3 regions of the Pantoea sp. B9002 genome follow, and region 1 is predicted to be linked to each of the others. Evidence: riboswitches for the same ligand, from Rfam matches in the RefSeq annotation. Region 1 holds a riboswitch; each other region holds the start of a gene.
The links. Region 1 has a riboswitch for thiamine pyrophosphate ahead of thiC (phosphomethylpyrimidine synthase ThiC). Riboswitches for the same ligand answer to the same signal wherever they lie in the genome.
Positions count from the first base shown of each region.

Region 2: it holds a riboswitch for thiamine pyrophosphate, as region 1 does, so the genes downstream of both, thiM (hydroxyethylthiazole kinase) here and thiC (phosphomethylpyrimidine synthase ThiC) in region 1, are expected to answer to the same signal.
Region 3: it holds a riboswitch for thiamine pyrophosphate, as region 1 does, so the genes downstream of both, HX773_RS22875 (FAD-dependent oxidoreductase) here and thiC (phosphomethylpyrimidine synthase ThiC) in region 1, are expected to answer to the same signal.

Region 1 covers NZ_JACAPA010000040.1:14,549-21,296, forward strand. Annotated here, with positions in the region: gene HX773_RS19410 (PLP-dependent aminotransferase family protein) at 1-35, shown strand, start outside; gene thiE (thiamine phosphate synthase) at 189-836, opposite strand; gene thiC (phosphomethylpyrimidine synthase ThiC) at 833-2,755, opposite strand; TPP riboswitch at 2,846-2,946, opposite strand; gene rsd (sigma D regulator) at 3,181-3,687, opposite strand; gene nudC (NAD(+) diphosphatase) at 3,776-4,549, shown strand; gene hemE (uroporphyrinogen decarboxylase) at 4,589-5,656, shown strand; gene nfi (deoxyribonuclease V) at 5,659-6,327, shown strand; gene HX773_RS19445 (YjaG family protein) at 6,390-6,748, shown strand, end outside.
Region 2 covers NZ_JACAPA010000033.1:102,708-109,455, forward strand. Annotated here, with positions in the region: gene HX773_RS16335 (OprD family outer membrane porin) at 7-1,404, opposite strand; TPP riboswitch at 1,672-1,767, shown strand; gene thiM (hydroxyethylthiazole kinase) at 1,801-2,586, shown strand; gene thiD (bifunctional hydroxymethylpyrimidine kinase/phosphomethylpyrimidine kinase) at 2,583-3,383, shown strand; gene fbaB (class I fructose-bisphosphate aldolase) at 3,531-4,583, shown strand; gene HX773_RS16355 (GntR family transcriptional regulator) at 4,775-5,461, opposite strand; gene HX773_RS16360 (mannitol dehydrogenase family protein) at 5,560-6,748, opposite strand, start outside.
Region 3 covers NZ_JACAPA010000054.1:49,664-56,411, reverse strand. Annotated here, with positions in the region: gene HX773_RS22895 (LysR family transcriptional regulator) at 1-359, opposite strand, end outside; gene HX773_RS22890 (pirin family protein) at 483-1,208, shown strand; gene HX773_RS22885 (MFS transporter) at 1,396-2,709, shown strand; gene HX773_RS22880 (6,7-dimethyl-8-ribityllumazine synthase) at 2,804-3,241, opposite strand; TPP riboswitch at 3,429-3,548, shown strand; gene HX773_RS22875 (FAD-dependent oxidoreductase) at 3,678-4,622, shown strand; gene thiS (sulfur carrier protein ThiS) at 4,606-4,803, shown strand; gene HX773_RS22865 (thiazole synthase) at 4,807-5,565, shown strand; gene HX773_RS22860 (HesA/MoeB/ThiF family protein) at 5,577-6,542, shown strand; gene HX773_RS22855 (ABC transporter ATP-binding protein) at 6,539-6,748, shown strand, end outside.

The sequences.
Region 1 (6,748 bases):
TAGAAACCGTGCATACCTCCTCCCTGACTATGTGAAGAAAGGCAGGGCTGGGAGAGGTTAAGACCAGCCCTGGCCCGCTGCAAGCGACAGCGGGCAGGCACACTTTAGACTTGTCAGGAAATGACGCCAGCCCCTACATCACGCTGCTGCGCGGCAGATTCCAGCGTTTCATCCTCACTTACCACGCATTACATTGCTTCTGCAGGTTCGATTCCATTTTCCACCAGTGACAGCAACTGCTGCGTGGCTGCGCGCCAGTCGGCGGCTTGAGTTATCGCGCTCACCACTGCAATGCTGCCCACGCCGGTAGCCAGCACTTCCGGCACGCGCGCCAGTGAAATACCGCCAATCGCCACGGTTGGCACATCCTGCAAACGCGTCAGGTGGCGTTTCAACTCCACCACGCCCTGCGGCGCAGAAGGCATGTCTTTGGTTTGCGTAGGATAGATGTGGCCAAGCGCAATGTAAGAAGGGCGCAGTGCCAAAGCCCGATCCAGCTCGGCATCGTCATGCGTCGATAAACCCAGACGCAATCCTGCCTCACGAATGGCCGCCAGATCGGCCACATCGAGATCTTCCTGGCCGAGGTGCACGCCATAAGCGTGATATTTAATGGCTAAGCGCCAGTAATCATTGATAAACAGGCGAGCGCGATACTGTTTGCCGAGTGCAATTGCCTCGCGCACCGCATCTTCCACCTCATGATCTTCACAATCTTTGATGCGCAGCTGTATGGTGCGCACACCGGCTTCCAGCAAGCGCGCGATCCATTCCACGCTATCAACAACCGGATACAGCCCCAGTTTTGGGGCCGTGGCAGGAAAGGCGTTGGTCATACATTTTCCTCTTTAAGGGTATCGGCAGCGTGATAGATCTCGCCGCCACGATTGCGAAAGGCGTCCGACATTTGCGCCATACCCATCTCAATCGGCTGAGCTTCAGCCTGTTGGCGGGCGGCAAACTCACGCACTTCCTGCGTAATTTTCATCGAGCAGAATTTCGGGCCGCACATCGAGCAGAAGTGCGCCACTTTTCCCGATTCCTGCGGCAGGGTTTCATCGTGATAGGCGCGTGCGGTGTGTGGATCGAGCGCCAGATTGAACTGATCTTCCCAGCGGAATTCAAAACGCGCTTTCGACATCGCATTGTCGCGGATCTGTGCGCCGGGATGACCTTTCGCCAGATCCGCTGCGTGTGCGGCGATCTTGTAAGTGATCAGCCCTTGCTTCACATCCTCTTTATTCGGCAAACCGAGGTGCTCTTTCGGCGTCACGTAACACAGCATGGCGCAGCCGAACCAGCCAATCATGGCCGCGCCGATGCCGGAAGTGAAATGGTCATAGCCGGGCGCGATATCGGTGGTGAGCGGGCCAAGCGTGTAAAACGGGGCTTCGTGACAGTGCTCAAGCTGTTCGGTCATATTGCGACGAATCATCTGCATCGGCACATGGCCCGGACCTTCAATCATCACCTGCACATCGTATTCCCAGGCGATTTTGGTCAGTTCGCCCAGCGTATGCAGTTCAGCAAATTGCGCCTCATCGTTGGCATCCTGAATCGAACCGGGACGCAGGCCGTCGCCGAGCGACAGCGCCACATCGTAGGCGGCACAAATTTCACAAATCTCGCGGAAGTGCAGATAGAGGAAGCTTTCGGTGTGATGGGACAGGCACCATTTCGCCATAATCGAGCCGCCGCGCGACACAATGCCGGTCAGGCGTTTGGCCGTCATCGGCACATAGCGCAGCAGCACGCCGGCGTGAATGGTGAAGTAGTCAACGCCTTGTTCCGCCTGCTCCAGAAGCGTGTCGCGGAAAATCTCCCAGTTGAGATCTTCTGCAATGCCGTTCACTTTCTCCAACGCCTGATAAATCGGCACCGTACCAATCGGCACCGGGCTGTTACGCAAAATCCACTCACGCGTTTCATGGATGTAGCGGCCAGTAGAGAGATCCATCACGGTGTCTGCGCCCCAGCGCGTTGACCACACCAGCTTCTCCACTTCCTCTTCAATTGATGAGCTCACCGCAGAGTTGCCAATGTTGGCATTCACCTTCACCAGGAAGTTGCGGCCGATAATCATCGGTTCGGATTCGGGATGGTTGATGTTAGAGGGGATGATGGCGCGGCCGCTGGCGACTTCCTGACGGACAAATTCCGCGGTGATATTTTCCGGCAAGTTAGCGCCAAAACTGTGGCCCGGATGCTGCTGTAGCAGCACTTCACCGCGAATACGCTCGCGGCCCATGTTTTCACGCAGCGCAATAAACTCCATCTCCGGCGTGATGATGCCCTGCCGCGCATAGTGCAGTTGAGTAACCCGGTGACCCGCTTTGGCACGGCGCGGTTGCGGCAGATGCTCAAAACGCAGATGGTCGAGGCCTTCATCCGCCAGACGCTGCTGAGTGTAACTGGAACTCAGCTGGTGGATGGTTTCGCTGTCACCGCGTTCTTCGATCCAGTTGGCGCGCAGTCTTGCGAGCCCCTGATGCACATCAATAGTGGCTTGAGGATCGCCATAAGCACCGGCGGTGTCGTAAACCGGCACCGCTTCATTCGGCTCATAGCGCGGATTCTCTTTGCTGCCGCCAATGTGTGTCGGACTGAGCTGTATCTCACGCATCGGCACGCGAATATCCGCGCGGCTGCCGGTGATCCAGATACGTTTGGAGTTGGGGAAAGCGGTTCCCTGCAGGGAATCGATAAATTCTTGCGCCTGAGCGCGTTGTTCACGACGAGAAGTTTTAGCAGACATAGCAAGTTTCCGGTAAAGGTTGGAAGTTGCTTGTCCAGAGTTCGGAAGGAGTAACAGGTACGGTGCCGGGCGCCAACATGCACCGTGCTGATAATGTCTACTCTTGTTCCCTTCGCAGGTACTAACCTGATCAGGTTCCGCGGATCCCGAATTAACGGTCTCAGCCCCGAAGGGCACTCCGACAAGTTGGTGTTTTACGATATAAGCTACTTTGCTTGCTATGTCACGCCCGGGCAGTGCTCGTGACCGTCACGTACTACGTGTACGCTCCGGTCCCTGCGCGCTGTCCGAGCGTGAACTCGCTGCGCACGCTACGCTTATATCGCAAAATTTGACTCTTCAGGTTCAGGAAGAGGCATTAAAAAAAGCCCGTTCAGCATAAGAGGGCTTTTCTTGAATAACAAGTTTTTTACATCTTCGGGATGTTAAGCCGGGCGGGCGATGATACTGTCGTTGGCAACCGGCGGACGCGCCAGCTGGTTGTCCCAGGCGAGCTGCACCAGCTTATCTTCCAGCGTAAAGCGCGATTCCAGCACTTCGCCGACTTCGGAGAGTGCGGTTTGAAAATCCACGCAATTATCATCGTTAATCGCTTGCTGCAGATGGCTGTCGTAGAGCTGCATGATGCGGTCGGTATTCGCCTCAAGTGCCGGATAAATCTGCGCGGCCACGATTAATGGGCTATCACCCTGCATCTCACTAATGATGTGTTCATACACGCTGAAATGGCCAGTAGACAGGTAATCCACCAGGTTGTGACAAAATGCATCCAGCGCCTGTTCATCCAGCGTGGATAACGCATCTTTTTGTGGCTTCATGCCAATAAGCTCGTAGTAAGTGACGAGCAGCTGTCGACGGGCGCGCAGCCATGAATCAACCAATTCATTTCCGCCGCCAACACGCTCTGTCAGGTTCTCTAACTGGTTAAGCATATGGGGCTCCAGGTAGGTTATAGTTGTTTATTACAAACTTAATATTAGGATTTCAGCGTGCGATTTGACGCTAAGGACAACGATTAAGATGCAACGTGAGATCTCAAGCTTAGACGCTGGATGGTGGGTTGTCAGCCATGAGCAAAAACTTTGGTTGCCGCAGGGCGAATTGCCGCATGGCTTAGCCACCGATTTTGGCCTCAACGGCAGCAACGCGATTTTGATCGGCGAGTGGCAGGGCGAGAATGTCTGGCTGGTACGCGAATCGCGTCCGGATAGCATGGGCTCCGTGCGCCAACTGATTGATGAGGATGTCGGCCTGTTCCAAATCGCCGGACGTGGCGTGCAGCTGGCGGAGTTTTACCGCTCGCATCGCTGGTGCGGCTATTGCGGCCATGAGATGCACATCAGCAAACGCGAGTTCGCTTGTTTGTGCAATCACTGCCGCGAGCGCTATTACCCGCAAATTGCGCCGTGCATCATCGTGGCTATCCGCCGTGGCGATGAGATCCTGCTCGCCAATCATGCGCGCCACCGTAACAACATCTACACCGTGCTGGCGGGCTTCGTCGAAGTGGGCGAAACCTTAGAACAAGCGGTTGCGCGGGAAGTAATGGAGGAGAGCAATGTGCGGGTAAAAAACGTGCGTTACGTTACCTCGCAGCCGTGGCCGTTCCCGCACTCTCTGATGATGGCGTATATGGCGGAATATGACGGCGGCGATCTGCAACACGACGGCAAAGAGCTGCTGGATGCCGGTTGGTATCGCTATGACGATCTGCCGCTGTTGCCGCCGCCTGGTACGGTGGCGCGTCGCCTGATTGAAGATACCGTTGCCCTGTGTCGCGCCAGCGCGGCGTGAAAATGCTACACTGCCGGCCTTAGCATGAGAGAGCCCATTATGAGTGAACTGAAGAACGATCGTTATCTGCGCGCCCTGTTACGTCAGCCGGTAGATGTCACGCCGGTATGGATGATGCGACAAGCCGGGCGCTATTTGCCGGAGTACAAAGCCACGCGCGCTGAAGCCGGTGATTTTATGTCGCTGTGTAAGAATGCTGAGCTGGCGTGTGAAGTCACGCTGCAACCGCTGCGTCGCTATGCGCTGGATGCGGCAATCCTCTTCAGCGATATCCTCACCATTCCAGATGCGATGGGACTTGGGCTCTACTTTGAGACCGGCGAAGGCCCGCGCTTCTCCAATCCAATCACCTGCCGTGCGGATGTCGACAAGCTGCCGGTGCCGGATCCAGAGCAAGAACTCGGTTATGTGATGAACGCGGTGCGTACCATTCGTCACAACCTGAAAGGCGAAGTGCCGCTGATCGGTTTCTCTGGCAGCCCGTGGACGCTGGCAACCTACATGGTTGAAGGCGGCAGCAGCAAAGCGTTCACCAAAATTAAGAAGATGATGTACGCCGAGCCGCAAACCCTGCACAAGCTGCTGGATAAGCTGGCCGACAGCGTGATTCTTTACCTGAATGCGCAGATCAAAGCTGGCGCGCAGTCGATCATGGTGTTCGACACATGGGGCGGCGTGCTGACTGGCCGCGACTATCGCGAGTTCTCGCTCTATTACATGCACAAAATCGTCGATAGCGTGCTGCACGAGAACGAAGGTCGCCGCGTTCCTATTACGCTGTTCACCAAAGGCGGCGGCCAATGGCTGGAAGCGATAGCCGCGACCGGCTGTGATGCGCTGGGACTCGACTGGACCACCGATATCGCCGATGCGCGTCGTCGCGTGGGTGACAAAGTGGCGCTGCAGGGCAACATGGATCCTTCCATGCTGTATGCACCGCCTGCGCGCATCGAGCAGGAAGTGGCCGGGATTCTCGAAGGTTTTGGCGCGGGCGAAGGCCACGTGTTTAACCTGGGCCACGGCATCCATCCAGATGTGCCACCTGAGCATGCCGGCGCGTTTGTTGAAGCGGTGCATCGTCTGTCACGTCCGTATCATCAGGGCTGATAGTGGATTTAGCCGCACTTCGTCAGGAACAGTTACAGCGCGCTGCTGATGTGGTGCGGCAGGATGATTTCGACGTGCTGCCGCCGCGCTTTATTGGTGGTGCCGACGTGGGATTTGAACAGGGTGGCGAGATCACGCGTGCGGCTCTGGTCATCCTCGAGTATCCATCCTTAAAGATGGTGGAACATCGCATTGCACGCGTAGCCACCACCATGCCCTATATTCCGGGCTTCTTATCCTTCCGCGAAATGCCAGCGCTGCTGGAAGCCTGGCAGCAGCTCTCCCAGTTGCCCGATCTGCTGTTTGTGGATGGTCATGGTATTTCCCATCCCCGTCGGCTTGGCGTGGCGGCGCATTTCGGTTCGCTGGTGGATGTGCCCACCATTGGCGTGGCGAAGAAGCGGTTGTGCGGACGTTTTGCTGAGCTGGACGCCGAGCCAGGCAGTCGTCAGCCGCTGCTCGACAAAGGTGAACAGATTGGCTGGGTATGGCGCAGTAAAGCGCGCTGTAATCCGCTGTTTATCTCGACCGGGCATCGCGTCAGCATGGATAGCGCCTTGCATTGGGTGGAAGCCTGTACCGCAGGCTACCGTTTGCCTGAACCGACGCGTTGGGCGGATGCTGTCGCCTCCGGACGCCCGGCCTTTCTGCGCTGGCAAAACACGCCTTAACGCTGTTTGTGCCCGGCTTTTGCGGTACACTGCCGCCAGCTAACCTATTGAGAGTAAGTTTGATGTTACAGAATCCCGTCCATTTGCGTCTGGCGAAGCTTGAAAGCTGGCAGCATATGACTTTCATGGCCTGCCTTTGCGAGCGTATGTTCCCCAACTATTGGGCTTTCTGTCAGCAGACCGAATTCGCCGATCCGCAACTCTATCGCCGCATCCTCGATCTCATCTGGGAAAGCCTGACGGTTAAAGATGCCAAAATCAATTTCGACGGTCAGCTGGAGAAATTTGAAGCGGCGATCCCTGATGGTGACGATTTTGAGGTTTACGGTGTACATCCGGCGATTGATGCCTGCGTTGCATTAAGTGAACTGCTGCATGCACAGCTCAGCGGTGAAACGCTGGAGCACGCCGTTGAAGTCAG
Region 2 (6,748 bases), on a different contig from region 1:
TCGGGGTCAAAACAGGGTGAATGGCGCGACGACCATAAATTTGATGTCTTTCTCGTCCTGGAAGATGTTGCCGTAACCACCGCTATAGCTGGGAAGATCGCTGTGATTGTCGTAGCGGGTGTAGTGCAGTTTGAATTGGGTGTCTTTGGCGCGGCCTTGCTGGATGGTGTAAACCATGTCGAGGCTCCACGCGGACTCTTTCAGGCGCTGGTTTTGGTCATAGAGGGGATTGGTGGAAGGCTTCGCGTCCCAACCGTAGGCGTATGATGTACCGACCTGCCAGCCCGGTAATTGCCAGTGTCCCAGATCGACCATCACACCAGCGAAGAGCGCTTTCTCACCGTTGGCGTTCCAGTCCGAGCGGGAATCCCACCACACATCCATGCGGCCATTCGAGCTGGCGTAAGACGGCGTCATACGTTGCAGGAAGAAGCCCTGATTACCTTCGGCTTTTACCCATGTGCCTTCGAGGCGGAAATCAAACGCGCCGAGCGTGTAGCCGAACGTCAGCGCCTGCAGCCACGCGAGGCCATCGTAAACATCGTTGACCTGGCCAACGCCGCTGTTGTCACGATCCTTCGCGCCGTAAAACTGATAGCTAGTGCGCAGCGGTGCATCGGCCAGCGGCAGCTGATAAGAGGCTTTGGCAAAATACTGATCCATGTAATTCGCCGCCTGACCGTATGCGCCTTCCAGCACCAGCGAGTTTTTGAAATCATATTTGGCACCAAAGGATTGCAGCCACGGAATCTCCGTTACGCCATCGGCTTTGCGGAAGTTGTACATGTCGCGATACCACGGCGCTTTGTATTCGTCTGTCCACATCCAGGAGACGGAAAGGGCGCCGGCGTCGCTAAAATCAAAGGTGGTGCCGGCTTCAACGCCGCGATAGGTGCCGGGCAGGAAGCTCCAGTGCGGTGCCAGCAGCGTCTGTCCGGTGGGTTGCAGATAGCCTGCGCGCAGCCAGTTTTCCTGCCATTTTGCCTTGATTGCCGCTTTATAAAGACTTAAGCCGCTCTTATCTCCGCTCCAGTCCTCATCCCAGCGCGTACGGGCATTGCTGAAACCAATTTCATTCGGTGCCGCCGGGCCGCCGTTGCTTAGCTCCAGCGCGCCAAATGCCGCCAGATCGAGGCCTATCACATCACCGGCATAACCGGATGAGAAGTCGAGATTGGCGTTAGCAGAGGCGTGATGCAGATTGGCATCGTACTGACCGTACGAGCCTTTTTGCGGATCCATCTCTTTGCGATCGCGCTGGCGTTGCCAGTAAAACAGATTGCCAGAGAGTGTGGAGTCTTCGACAAAACCCGCGGCGTGGGCGGAGGGAACCGGCACAAAAGCACCGGCAAACAGGGCAGAGATAATTGCCGCAGAGAGCGGCGCGCGTGGAATCCGACGCATAGCAAATCCTCCGTGATGCTTCCATAAACAATTAATAAATCCGTATTGTTTCGTCATGAAACAAGTTGCCGGGGATGCTATTTTTCGCGACGCGAATTATCAATGGGATTTATTACAAAGTATGACATGGCACGCAAAAATAGGGGTTTTTTAAGGAATTTAATCAATCAGTTAGAGGAGCCTGTAATGTGTAACTTTGCGATCCGGTTCCAGAGAAAGGGGCGACTGCTTGCTTTCATCTGGCTTGTTGCCTATGCTCGCCAACGTAGTTTTGACTCGGGGTGCCCCTCTAATACAGGGCTGAGATACACCCGCTGACCTGATCTGGATAATGCCAGCGTAGGGAAGTCAGATGCCTGACCGCATTCGCCTTCTTGATCGCCGGTTGGGAGCCTTATGAAACAGCCTGACCTTCTTTCCCCCGCGCAACTCGCGCACTCTCTGCAACTGCTGCGTCAGCAAGCGCCGCTGGTGCACTGCATGACCAATGACGTGGTGCAAACCTTTACCGCCAACGTGCTGCTGGCACTGCAAGCTTCGCCCGCGATGGTAATCGATCCCGAAGAAGCGGCGCAGTTCGCCGGTTTTGCCGATGCGTTGTTGATCAACGTTGGCACCTTAACGCGCGATCGTCGTGATGCAATGCTGGCGGCGGTGCAGGCGGCGCAAAGCGCAGGCACGCCGTGGACGCTGGATCCGGTGGCGGTCGGCGCATTATCCCTGCGCACCGCCTTCTGCCAACAGTTGCTCAGCCTGCAACCGGCGGCGATTCGCGGTAACGCCTCAGAAATTCTTGCGCTGGCGCATCAGGCCACCGGCGGACGCGGTGTTGACAGCCTGCATCAGGCCGATGCCGCGCTGAGTGCCGCCCAGCAGCTGGCGCGTGATTGCCAAACCATTGTGGCGGTGACCGGTGAAGTGGATTACGTCACCGATGGCGCGCAGACATTCGCCATCCCCGGCGGCAGCCCGCTGATGACGCGCGTGGTCGGCACCGGCTGCGCACTGTCGGCGGTGGTTGCCGCATGCACCAGCTTGCCGGGCGATCGCCTGCAGCATGTCGCTGCGGCCTGCCGCGTGATGTCGCTAGCGGGTGAGCAGACAGCTCGCCAGGTCGCCGGGCCGGGCAGCTTTGCCGCCGCCTTCCTCGATACGCTGTGGACGCTGGAGGTAGAGGCATGAAACGCATCAACGCATTGACTATTGCCGGCACCGATCCGAGCGGCGGCGCCGGTATTCAGGCCGACCTCAAAGCTTTCTCCGCGCTGGGCGCTTATGGCACCAGCGTGATCACCGCGCTGGTGGCGCAGAACACCTGCGGCGTGCAGTCGGTGTATCGCATCGAACCTGATTTTGTTGGCGCACAGCTCGATTCGGTGCTGGATGATGTGCGCATCGATGCCGCGAAGATTGGCATGCTGTCCGAAACCGCGATTGTCGAAGTGGTCGCCGAGCGGCTGAAACGGGCCAGCCTGCCGTTTGTGGTGCTGGATACGGTGATGATTGCCAAAAGCGGCGATGCGCTGCTGTCGCCGGATGCGGTGGCCAGCGTGCGCGAATTGCTGCTGCCGCAGGTATCGCTGATCACGCCAAATCTGCCGGAAGCCGCCGCACTGCTGGGACGCGCGATGGCGCAAGATGAGAAAATCATGTTGCAGCAGGGCGATGCGCTGCTCGATCTCGGCTGCGAAGCGGTGCTGATGAAAGGCGGACATCTTAGCGATGCTGAAAGCCCGGATTGGCTGATTACCCGCGACGGACGTCAGCGCTTTACCGCGCCACGCGTCAATACGCGCCACACGCACGGCACCGGATGCTCGCTTTCTGCGGCGCTGGCGGCGTTGCGTCCGCGTCATGATGACTGGGCGGCAACGGTGGCTGAAGCCAAAGCCTGGCTGCAACAGGCGCTGCTGCACGCCGATTCGCTGGAGGTCGGTAAAGGCATTGGGCCGGTGCACCATTTCCATCAATGGTGGTAGGGCGTAACGCCAGATTGCCGCTTTTTCACTGCGCATCCGTCTGAAAAATGGAGTCAGCAATTTGCCAGCCTGGCGCATTCCGGTCCAGGCTGTTGGGGGCGAATCGGCAACGGCCGGTTCCAATCCAGCCATTTATCAGGAGCGAACATGACGGACATCGTACAGTTATTGGGCAAAGAGGCGGACAGCCTTCTTCAACATCGCTGCATGACCATTCCAGCGGATAGCCTCTATTTACCAGGCGCGGATTATGTTGATCGCGTGATGATCGACAACAATCGTTCTCCCACCGTACTGCGTAACATGCAAACGCTGTACAACACCGGACGTTTAGCGGGCACCGGCTATTTATCGATTTTGCCAGTCGATCAGGGCGTTGAGCACTCGGCGGGCGCATCCTTTGCGGCCAATCCGGCTTATTTCGATCCGAAAAACATCGTTGAGCTGGCGATTGAAGCCGGCTGTAACTGCGTCGCCTCCACCTACGGCGTGCTGGCTTCGGTTTCACGTCGCTACGCGCACCGCATTCCGTTTATGGTGAAGCTGAATCACAACGAAACCTTGAGTTATCCGACGCAATACGATCAGACGCTGTACGCCAGCGTGGAACAGGCTTTCAATCTGGGCGCGGTGGCGGTTGGCGCCACCATCTACTTCGGTTCTGAGCAATCACGTCGCCAGATCGAAGAGATCTCCGCGGCCTTTGAGCGTGCGCACGAGCTGGGCATGGTGACGGTGCTGTGGGCTTATCTGCGTAATGATGCGTTTAAGAAAGAGGGCGTCGATTATCACGCCAGTGCCGATTTAACCGGCCAGGCCAACCATCTGGCGGCAACCATTGGTGCGGATATCGTGAAGCAGAAGATGGCGGAGAATAACGGCGGCTATAACGCGGTGAAGTTTGGTCATACCGATGAGCGCGTTTACAGCAAGCTGACTACCGAGAACCCGATTGATTTGGTGCGTTACCAGTTGGCGAACTGCTATATGGGGCGCGCGGGTTTGATCAATTCCGGCGGCGCTTCTGCAGGTGAAACGGATATTGCGGAGTCGGTGCGTACGGCGGTGATCAACAAACGTGCCGGCGGCATGGGATTGATTCTGGGGCGCAAGGCGTTCAAGAAGACGTTGAAAGAGGGCGTGCAGCTGATTAATGCGGTGCAGGATGTGTATCTGTCGAAGGATGTGACGATTGCTTGATTGAGTGGGTTTGTGCTGGCTGCCCCCCTCCTCGGTCCTCCTCCATAAGTGCTCGCTGTCCCCCATCCCGGCCTTCCCCCGCAAGCGGGGGAAGGAGATGCTGCCACATGCTGCTTCAACACTTACATATTGCAGCATCTTCCTCCCCCATTAATGGGGGAGGACCGAGGAGGGGGACAGCGAGCACTAAATTACGGCGCCTCAAACCACTCACTATTACGCTCGGCGATCGGCGTTATGGTCAAAATCATCTCCTGCAGATGACGGCGCATCGCGCTTTCAGCCGCGTCAACATCATGCGCTTTCAACGCGTTATAGATATCTTCATGCTGCTGAATCAAACGTTCCGGCGGTGACACTTCGCTCAAGGTCAGAAAGCGTACGCGGTCCATGGTGGCTTTGATGTTTTCCACTGTTTCCCACGCCAGCAGGCAATTAATCCCTTCAGCAATCAAACGGTGAAACTCATCATCCAGCCCCAGAAAAGCCTGGCTGTCATGACGTTCAGCGGCGAGACGCTGCAGCTGCAGGTTATGCTCCAGTGCCATCAATCCCGTCACACCAATCTCCTGCGCGGCGCGGCGTACCACGGCGATTTCTACCGCTTCACGGATAAAGCGACCGTCGGCCACGCGCTGGGCGGAGATTTTGCGTACGAAGGTGCCGCGCTGCGGTAGCACCTGCACCAGTCCGGCTTCCGCCAGCTTGATAAAGGCTTCACGTACCGGCTGACGTGACACGTTAAAACGCGCCGACACTTCCTTCTCCGACAGCAGCGAGCCCGGATGAATAACGCAGGTCACAATATCTTTGCGCAGATAACGATAGATCTGCTGATTTACCGGTTCGCTGGTGGTTATGGTATAGGAAGTCGACATGCAGCAATATCCGTATTACGGCCGGCATCCGCCAGCCCGTTAAGAAAGGTTCAGTCTAATCAGCACGCTGCGTCTGCGCTACACATTTGTGCAGGCGCTTAGCCTTGTGTGACGAGGCTTTGAACCGTGGCGCGCGCGCCCTGTTGAGCCAGTTGCTGATAGAGTTCAGTCACGCGTGAGACAAAGGCTGGCTGCTGCTGCAAGTCATCGCCAAACACGGCGTTTAGGCCGAGCAACGCCTTAACGCGTGGCGCACCGTCCTCACTGTTGGCCACAATGTCCGCCAGCTGATCTTTCAGCGGATCGCGAATCTCAATGGCCTGACCTTGCTCATCCACGCCGCTGACGTAGCGCATCCAGCCCGCCACGCCCAGCAACACGAAATCGCACGAGGTGCCATTGCGCAGATGCCAGCGCGCGCTATCCAGCAGGCGCTGCGGCAGCTTTTGCGTGCCATCGGTGGCGATTTGATAAGTACGATGCTTAATCGCGCGATTCTCGTAACGCGCAATCAGGGAATCGGCGTAGGCTTCGAGATCGACGCCCTGCGTGCGCAGCGTCGGTGCCTGATCCTGCAACATCAACGCGCGCGCCGCCGCACGATAGCTGGCATCGGCCATGCAATCGCTGATGTGCTCATAACCGGCGAGAAAACCGAGATAGGCGAGGAACGAGTGGCTGCCGTTGAGCATGCGCAGCTTCATCTCTTCGAACGGCAGCACATCGCTGACCAGCTCCGCACCCGCGTTTTCCCACGCCGGACGTCCGTTAACGAAGTTGTCTTCGATGACCCACTGGAAAAACGGTTCGGCTTCAACCGCCACCGGATCGCGGCTACCTAAACGTGCCGCCAGCGAGTCGAACGCCGCATCGGTCATGGCCGGGACGATGCGATCGACCATGGTCGAAGGGAAGGTGATGTGCGTCTGGATATAATCCGCCAGCGCGGGGCTGTGGCGCTCGGCCAACTGGGTAATCACGTTACGCGTGACATGACCGTTCTCTGGCATATTGTCGCAGGACATCACGCTAAACGGCGGCAGATTGCGTTCGCGGCGGCGGATAATGGCCGCCAGAATTAAGCCGGGCAGTGAACGTGGCTCAGTCGGATGAGCGAGGTCGTGCACAATATCGGGATGATCGGGATTGAGCTTGCCGCTCGACGGCATGTAGCAATAACCTTTCTCGGTCACGGTCATCGAGACAATCGCCACATCTGGCTGGCTCATCGCCTCAATCACTGCCTCAATGCCGTCGCCTTTGCCATGCAGCGCTTGCGTCACCACG
Region 3 (6,748 bases), on a different contig from region 1:
AAACCCGGATGCTGGCTGAGAAACTCAGCAATAAACGGCGACAGATGGCTGATGCCAAACGACATCGGCACGCTCAGGCGGAAGCTGCCCTGCAGCACCTGTCGACGCCCCGATACCGCCAGCTCGGCTTCCTGCACATCATCGAGAATGCGCTGCGCGTGCTGGGCAAACAGCTGGCCGTTATCGGTCACCGACAGCTTACGCGTGTTGCGATTTAACAGCCGCGCGCCGAGCGACTCCTCCAGCGCGGCGATGCGGCGACTGACATACTGCTTCGACAGCATCAGCTGTTCGGCGGCGGCGGTGAAGTTACCGGCTTTGAACACGGCAACATAAATACGGAGATCTTCAATCTGCATATTGTCTACTTATCGGTGACAGTCATTGTCATTATGACGCATTGTTAGGCAAATCAGTTTACGTATACTTGTTTGCAACGGGAAGGGCAATCGCCCCCCAACAGCAAATTTGAGGAGCAGACCATGATTGAACAACGCCTGTCAGAACAACGCGGAGTGGGTGACCACGGTTGGTTGAATTCGCATCATACGTTCTCTTTCGCCAGTTACTGGGATCCAAAACAAACCGGCTTCTCAGACTTGCTGGTGATCAATGATGACCGCGTCGCACCGGGTCGCGGCTTTGGTGCGCACCCGCACAACAACATGGAGATCATCTCCTATGTGCTGGAAGGCGCGCTGGAGCATAAAGATTCCATGGGCACCGGTTCGGTGATTGTGCCGGGTGATGTGCAGCTGATGAGCGCCGGCAGCGGCGTCACGCACAGCGAGTTTAACCACTCAAAAACGGATAACGTGCACTTCCTGCAGATCTGGATTGTGCCTGGCGAACGTAATTCGCCTCCGGGTTATCAGCAGATTTCGGTGGCGGAAAGTGACAAACGTGGTCAGCTGCGTCTGATTATTTCGCCGGAAGGGGAAAACGGTTCGCTCAGCGTGCGTCAGGACATCCGCATTTATGCCGGACTGTTCGACGGCGTCGAGCAGCAAACCCTCGCGCTGGATACCGATCGTTACGCCTACATTCACGTGGCACGCGGCAGCATCGAAGTGAACGGCGTGACGTTCAAAGAAGGCGACGGCGCACGCGTTCGCAACGAAAGCGCGCTGCAGTTCGCTAACGGTGATGATGCGGAAGTGCTGGTGTTTGATCTGCGTCCGCTGGAAGTGAATCATCCACAGCGTTAATGATTAAAAAGCGGTCAAAGAGCAGTGCGAGCCATCGTGCTGCTTTTTTTTATGCGCGATCACAGCGTATGTAACACTTTTTCTTAACATTAATTGCAGTGATTAAGATCGCAATAATTATTTCCTTACTCTCTTTAATAGTTAGCCAATGAACCTAAGCATCACGGCTTAACATGGAGAGGGCAGCATGCAAGAAAAAATCCCCGGAACGCGCTGGTATCGCGTCATCGCCCCAATTCTTATCACCTGCATTGTCTCATTCATGGATCGCGTCAATATCAGCTTTGCGCTGCCTGGCGGCATGGACCAGGATTTGGCGATCACCAGCCAAATGGCCGGCGTGGTCAGCGGCATCTTCTTTATCGGCTATCTGTTTTTACAGGTGCCGGGTGGACGTATTGCGGTGAATGGCAGCGGCAAACGCTTTATTGCCTGGTCGCTGGCCGCGTGGATGGTAGTCTCCATCGCCACCGGTTTTGTCACCAATCACTATCAGCTGTTGGCGCTGCGTTTCGTGCTGGGGATTTCCGAAGGTGGCATGCTGCCGGTGGTGTTAACCATGGTCAGCAACTGGTTCCCGGAAAAAGAGCTGGGTCGCGCCAATGCCTTTGTCATGATGTTTGCGCCGTTAGGCGGCATGTTTACCGCGCCGATATCGGGTTACATCATTAATGTGCTGGACTGGCGCTGGCTGTTCATTATCGAAGGCCTGCTTTCTGCGGTGGTGCTGCTGGTGTGGTGGCTGGTGATCGCCGATCGTCCAGAGGACGCGCGCTGGTTACCGGCGCGTGAAAAGGAGTATCTGCTGCGCGAACTGGCGCGCGAAAAGGCCCAGCATCTGCAAAAGGCACCGGTCAGCAAAGCGCCGTTGAAAGCGGTGTTTCGCAACTCGGGTTTGATGAAATTAGTGGCGCTCAATTTCTTCTATCAAACCGGTGATTACGGTTACACGCTGTGGCTGCCGAGTATCCTGAAAAATCTCACCGGCACCAATATGGCGGGCGTTGGCCTGCTGGCGGCGATTCCTTTTGTCGCGACGGTGCTCGGCATCTACGCCATTTCATGGTTAAGCGATCGCACCGGCAAGCGCCGTTTGTGGGTGATGGTGTCGCTGTTCTGCTTTGCCGCCGCGTTGCTGGCGTCGGTGGTCTTGCATGACAACGTGGTGGCGGCTTATATCGCGCTGGTGGTGTGCGGCTTCTTCCTTAAAGCGGCAACCAGCCCGTTCTGGTCGATTCCCGGACGTATCGCTGCGCCGGAAGTGGCGGGCAGCGCGCGCGGCGTGATCAATGGCTTGGGTAATCTGGGCGGATTCTGCGGACCGTACTTAGTCGGGATCATGACGCTGCTGTATAGCCAAAACGTGGCGATCTGCTGGCTGGCGGGTTCGCTGGTGATTGCCGGAATCTTTACGCTAATGCTGCCTAAGGAGTGCGATATCAATCCGTCTGAAACGCGCCGAGATATGAAGAGTAATCATTTGATGAGTGTGAAACATTGAATCAAGCGAGGCTGGCACTATTCTGAATATTAACTGTTGAAAGGCATAATTAATAAAAAGGGAGCGCCTGCTGAGGTGCTCCCTTTTTAATGCATCAATCAATTGAAAGATTGTGAATAGCCAGCACCGCGCGCGCCGCTTCTTTGCCTTTCTTAATGAAATGCTCGGTATAGAAGTTTTCGATAACATCAACCGGCTGGAAATTATGTGGGGTTAATGAAACGGAGAACACCGGTACGTTGGTGGTCAGCTGCACATTCATCAGGCCATCAACTACCGCAGCGGCAACGAAATCATGGCGATAGATACCGCCGTCAACCACCAGCGCGGCGCAGACAATCGCATCGTACTTGCCGGTTTCGGCCAGACGCTTTGCCAGCAGCGGCATTTCAAATGCACCAGGCACTTCCAGCACTTTTAATTCCGCTTCAACGGATTGATCGGCTAATTCTTTTTCAAAACCCACCAAGGCATTATGGACAATTTCTTTGTGCCAGCCGGCTTTAATAAATGCAATTTTAATATTGTTCATGGTTATTCCGACATCACCTGTTTATAAAATTAGAGAGAAATCCACTCTCAGCAATAATGTGTTTGTATACCATATGTTACGTTTGTGATCCACAAAGCCCAGGTAGCGATAAATGCCTTGCTGCTTATTTCCCTGTAAACCGTCAGGTTATTCCGCGCTTGACGGCGACCAGCGCCTGCAATACAAATAGACGCGTCGGGGGAGTCTCGCCAAAGAGACTGAGAGGCTAATAGCGCACTGCGCGGCTTAGCGACCCTTTGAACCTGACCCAGTTGATACTGGCGTAGGAAGACTGACAGTCTTTTTCATTGGGCTGTCTGGCGCTCAGGCAAGCTCGATGGATGCGCCATTTCCCTTCTCCTGTATCTGCGGGTCTCAGCTAACACTGAGAGGCCGATGTGAATTCCCCCTGTTTGAACATCCTGGAACCGGCGCTGTGAGCCGCTGGAGCGTACTCGGCTGCGGCGTGGCGGGTTTGTGTGTAGCCACTTTGCTGGCGGAACGCGGCGAAGACGTCGAGGTGATTGGCGATGACGCGCGCCGCCCGGCATCGTGGTTTGCTGGCGGCATGCTCGCGCCCTGGTGTGAAGCCGAAAGTGCACCGCGTGACGTCATCACTCTTGGGCAACATGCTGCCGCATGGTGGCAACAGCGCGTCAGCAGCGTCGAGCATCAGGGCACGTTAGTGGTTGCACCGCCGCGCGATAGCCAGGAACTCAACCGTTTCGCCCGCATGACTGAGCAGCATCAATGGGTCGAACCCGCCGACATCGAACCGGCGCTGGAAGGGCGCTTTGCGCGCGGTCTTTTTTTCGCCGGTGAGGCGCATCTCGATCCGCGTCTGGCGTTGCAGGAGATGCGTGACGCGCTGATCGCGCGCGGCGTGTCATTCAGCAACCACGCACAAGGCGGCCAGATTATCGATTGTCGCGGCATCCACGCTGCGCCGCAACTGCCGCGCCTGCGTGCGGTACGCGGCGAGATGCTGATTCTGCACAGCGATGAAGTGCAGTTTTCCCGCCCGATTCGTCTGCTGCATCCGCGTTTTCCCTGCTATCTGGTGCCGCGTCGCGGCGGCCACTTTATGCTCGGCGCCACCATGATTGAGAGCGACGATGCCAGCGCCATCAGCGCGCGCGCCATGATGGAGCTGCTCAGCGCCGCCTACGCCATTCATCCCGCCTTAGCCGAAGCACGCGTGATTGAGAGCGGCAGCGGGTTGCGTCCGGCTTATCCGGCAAATCTGCCGGAAATCCACTATCACAATCACACCTTTTATCTCAACGGCATGTATCGCCACGGTTTTCTGCTGGCACCCATGTTGGCAGAGCAGCTGATGCAGCGCATTTCTGGGGAACTCAACAATGAATATTCAGCTTAACGGCCGCGCCATCAGCACCCAGGCAACGAGCCTGAGCGAATTGCTGATCGAGCAGCAAATTGATGTGGCCTGCGTCGCCACCGCCTACAACGGTGCGTTTGTGCCAAAAAGTCAGTACGACACGCAGCGGCTGGATGAAGGTTGCCAGCTCGAAGTGCTGTCACCGATGCAGGGAGGTTAAGCGATGTTTTACGATTTTAAACCGCAATCACGCTTTCTGCTCGGCACCGCCGGCTATCCGTCGCCTGCCATTTTGCAGCAGGCGATTGCCGCCTCCGGTACCGACATCATCACCGTTAGTTTACGGCGCGAAGGCGCGGCGGGCGCGGCTTTCCGCGAACTGCTGACCGGACTTAACATCCGTGTGTTACCGAATACCGCCGGTTGTCACACGGTGAAGGAAGCCGTCACTACCGCGCACATGGCGCGCGAACTGTTCAACACCGCGTGGATCAAGCTGGAAGTGATTGGTCACGCCGACACGCTGCAACCGGATCCTTTCGCGCTGGTGGAAGCCGCGCGCATCCTCAGCGCAGAGGGTTTTCAGGTGTTTCCGTACACCACCGAAGATCTGATCGTCGGCGAAAAGCTGCTGGCGGCGGGTTGCGAACTGTTGATGCCGTGGGGCGCGCCGATTGGTTCTGGCCAGGGTTTGCGCAACATCGACGGCCTGCGCGCCATGCGTGCGTGGTTCAGCGATATTCCACTGATCATTGATGCTGGCATTGGCGCGCCGTCGCAGGCGGCTCAGGCGATGGAGATGGGCTTCGATGGCATTCTGCTTAACACCGCCGTCGCCAAAGCCGGCGATCCGATCGGCATGGCCAACGCTTTCCGGCTGGCGATTGAAGCCGGACAGGCCGCGCGCGCTGCCGGACTGATGGAGAAGCGCGATATGGCCGCCGCGTCCACGCCGATCTTCGGCCTGGCAAATCTGAGTTGAGGACGGCAAATATGCAACGTTATCAACGCCAGATGATGCTGGCGGAAATCGGTGAAGCAGGGCAGCAGAAACTGCTTAACGCGCGCGTGCTGGTGGCGGGCGCGGGCGGACTTGGCGCCACGCTCCTGCCGCAGCTGGTGGGCGCAGGCGTCGGCCATATTCGGCTGTATGACGACGATGTGGTGGCGCTGCATAACCTGCATCGGCAAACGCTGTTTACGCAGCAGGATATCGACCAGCCCAAAGTGCTGCGCGCGCAACACGTGTTGCAGCAGCGCAATCCGCAGGTGCACATTGAGGCGCTGCAGCAGTCGCTGAGCGCCAGCAATCTGCAGCAGGCGATCGCGGGATGCGATCTGGTGATCGACGCCGCCGATAACTTTGCCGTCACCTACCAACTTTCCGATGCTTGCATGAAGGCGGGCATTCCGCTGATCAGCGCCTCAGTGCTGGGCCGGCAAGGTTACGTCGGCGGATTCTGTGGCGGCGCGCCGAGCTATCGCGCGCTGTTCCCGCGCTTGCCTTCCTCGGCAGCGAACTGCAACACCGCAGGCGTAATGGGCCCGGCGGTGGCAACGCTCGGCGCGATGCAGGCGCAGATGGCGCTCAGCGTGCTGCTGCAGTTGTCGCCATCGCCGCTCGGTTGTCTGGTGAATTGCGACTTCGTGAACTGGCATTTCCGCCAGTTCCGCTTTGATGATGCTGAAGAGCCGGAACATGCGGTGCCGTTTATCGACCCGCAACAGCTGGCCGCCGATGACTGCATTGTCGAACTGCGCAGCTGTGAAGAAGCGCCGGTTAGCGTGGCGGATGGCGTTGAGCGCATCTTGCCGCAGGAGATTGCGGCGTGGCAGCCGCCCGCCCAGCAGCGCATCGTGCTGGTGTGCGCCAGCGGCATCCGTGCCGCGCAGGCCGCTAACGCGCTGGCGCAGCGCGGATTTCACCAGCTGGCGATTCTGGCGGCCAATCGCCCATGAATCAGGACATTCTCTTTAACGATGTGAGTTTTAGCTGGGGCGATAAACCGCTGTGTCAGCGGCTGAACCTGCAACTGCGCGGCGGCAAAACCACGGTAATGCTGGGACGCAGCGGTATCGGCAAAAGTACGCTGCTGCGGCTGGTGGCCAGTTTACTCCAGCCGCAGCAGGGCGCGGTGCAGGGCTTGAGCGGCAATGTGGCGTGG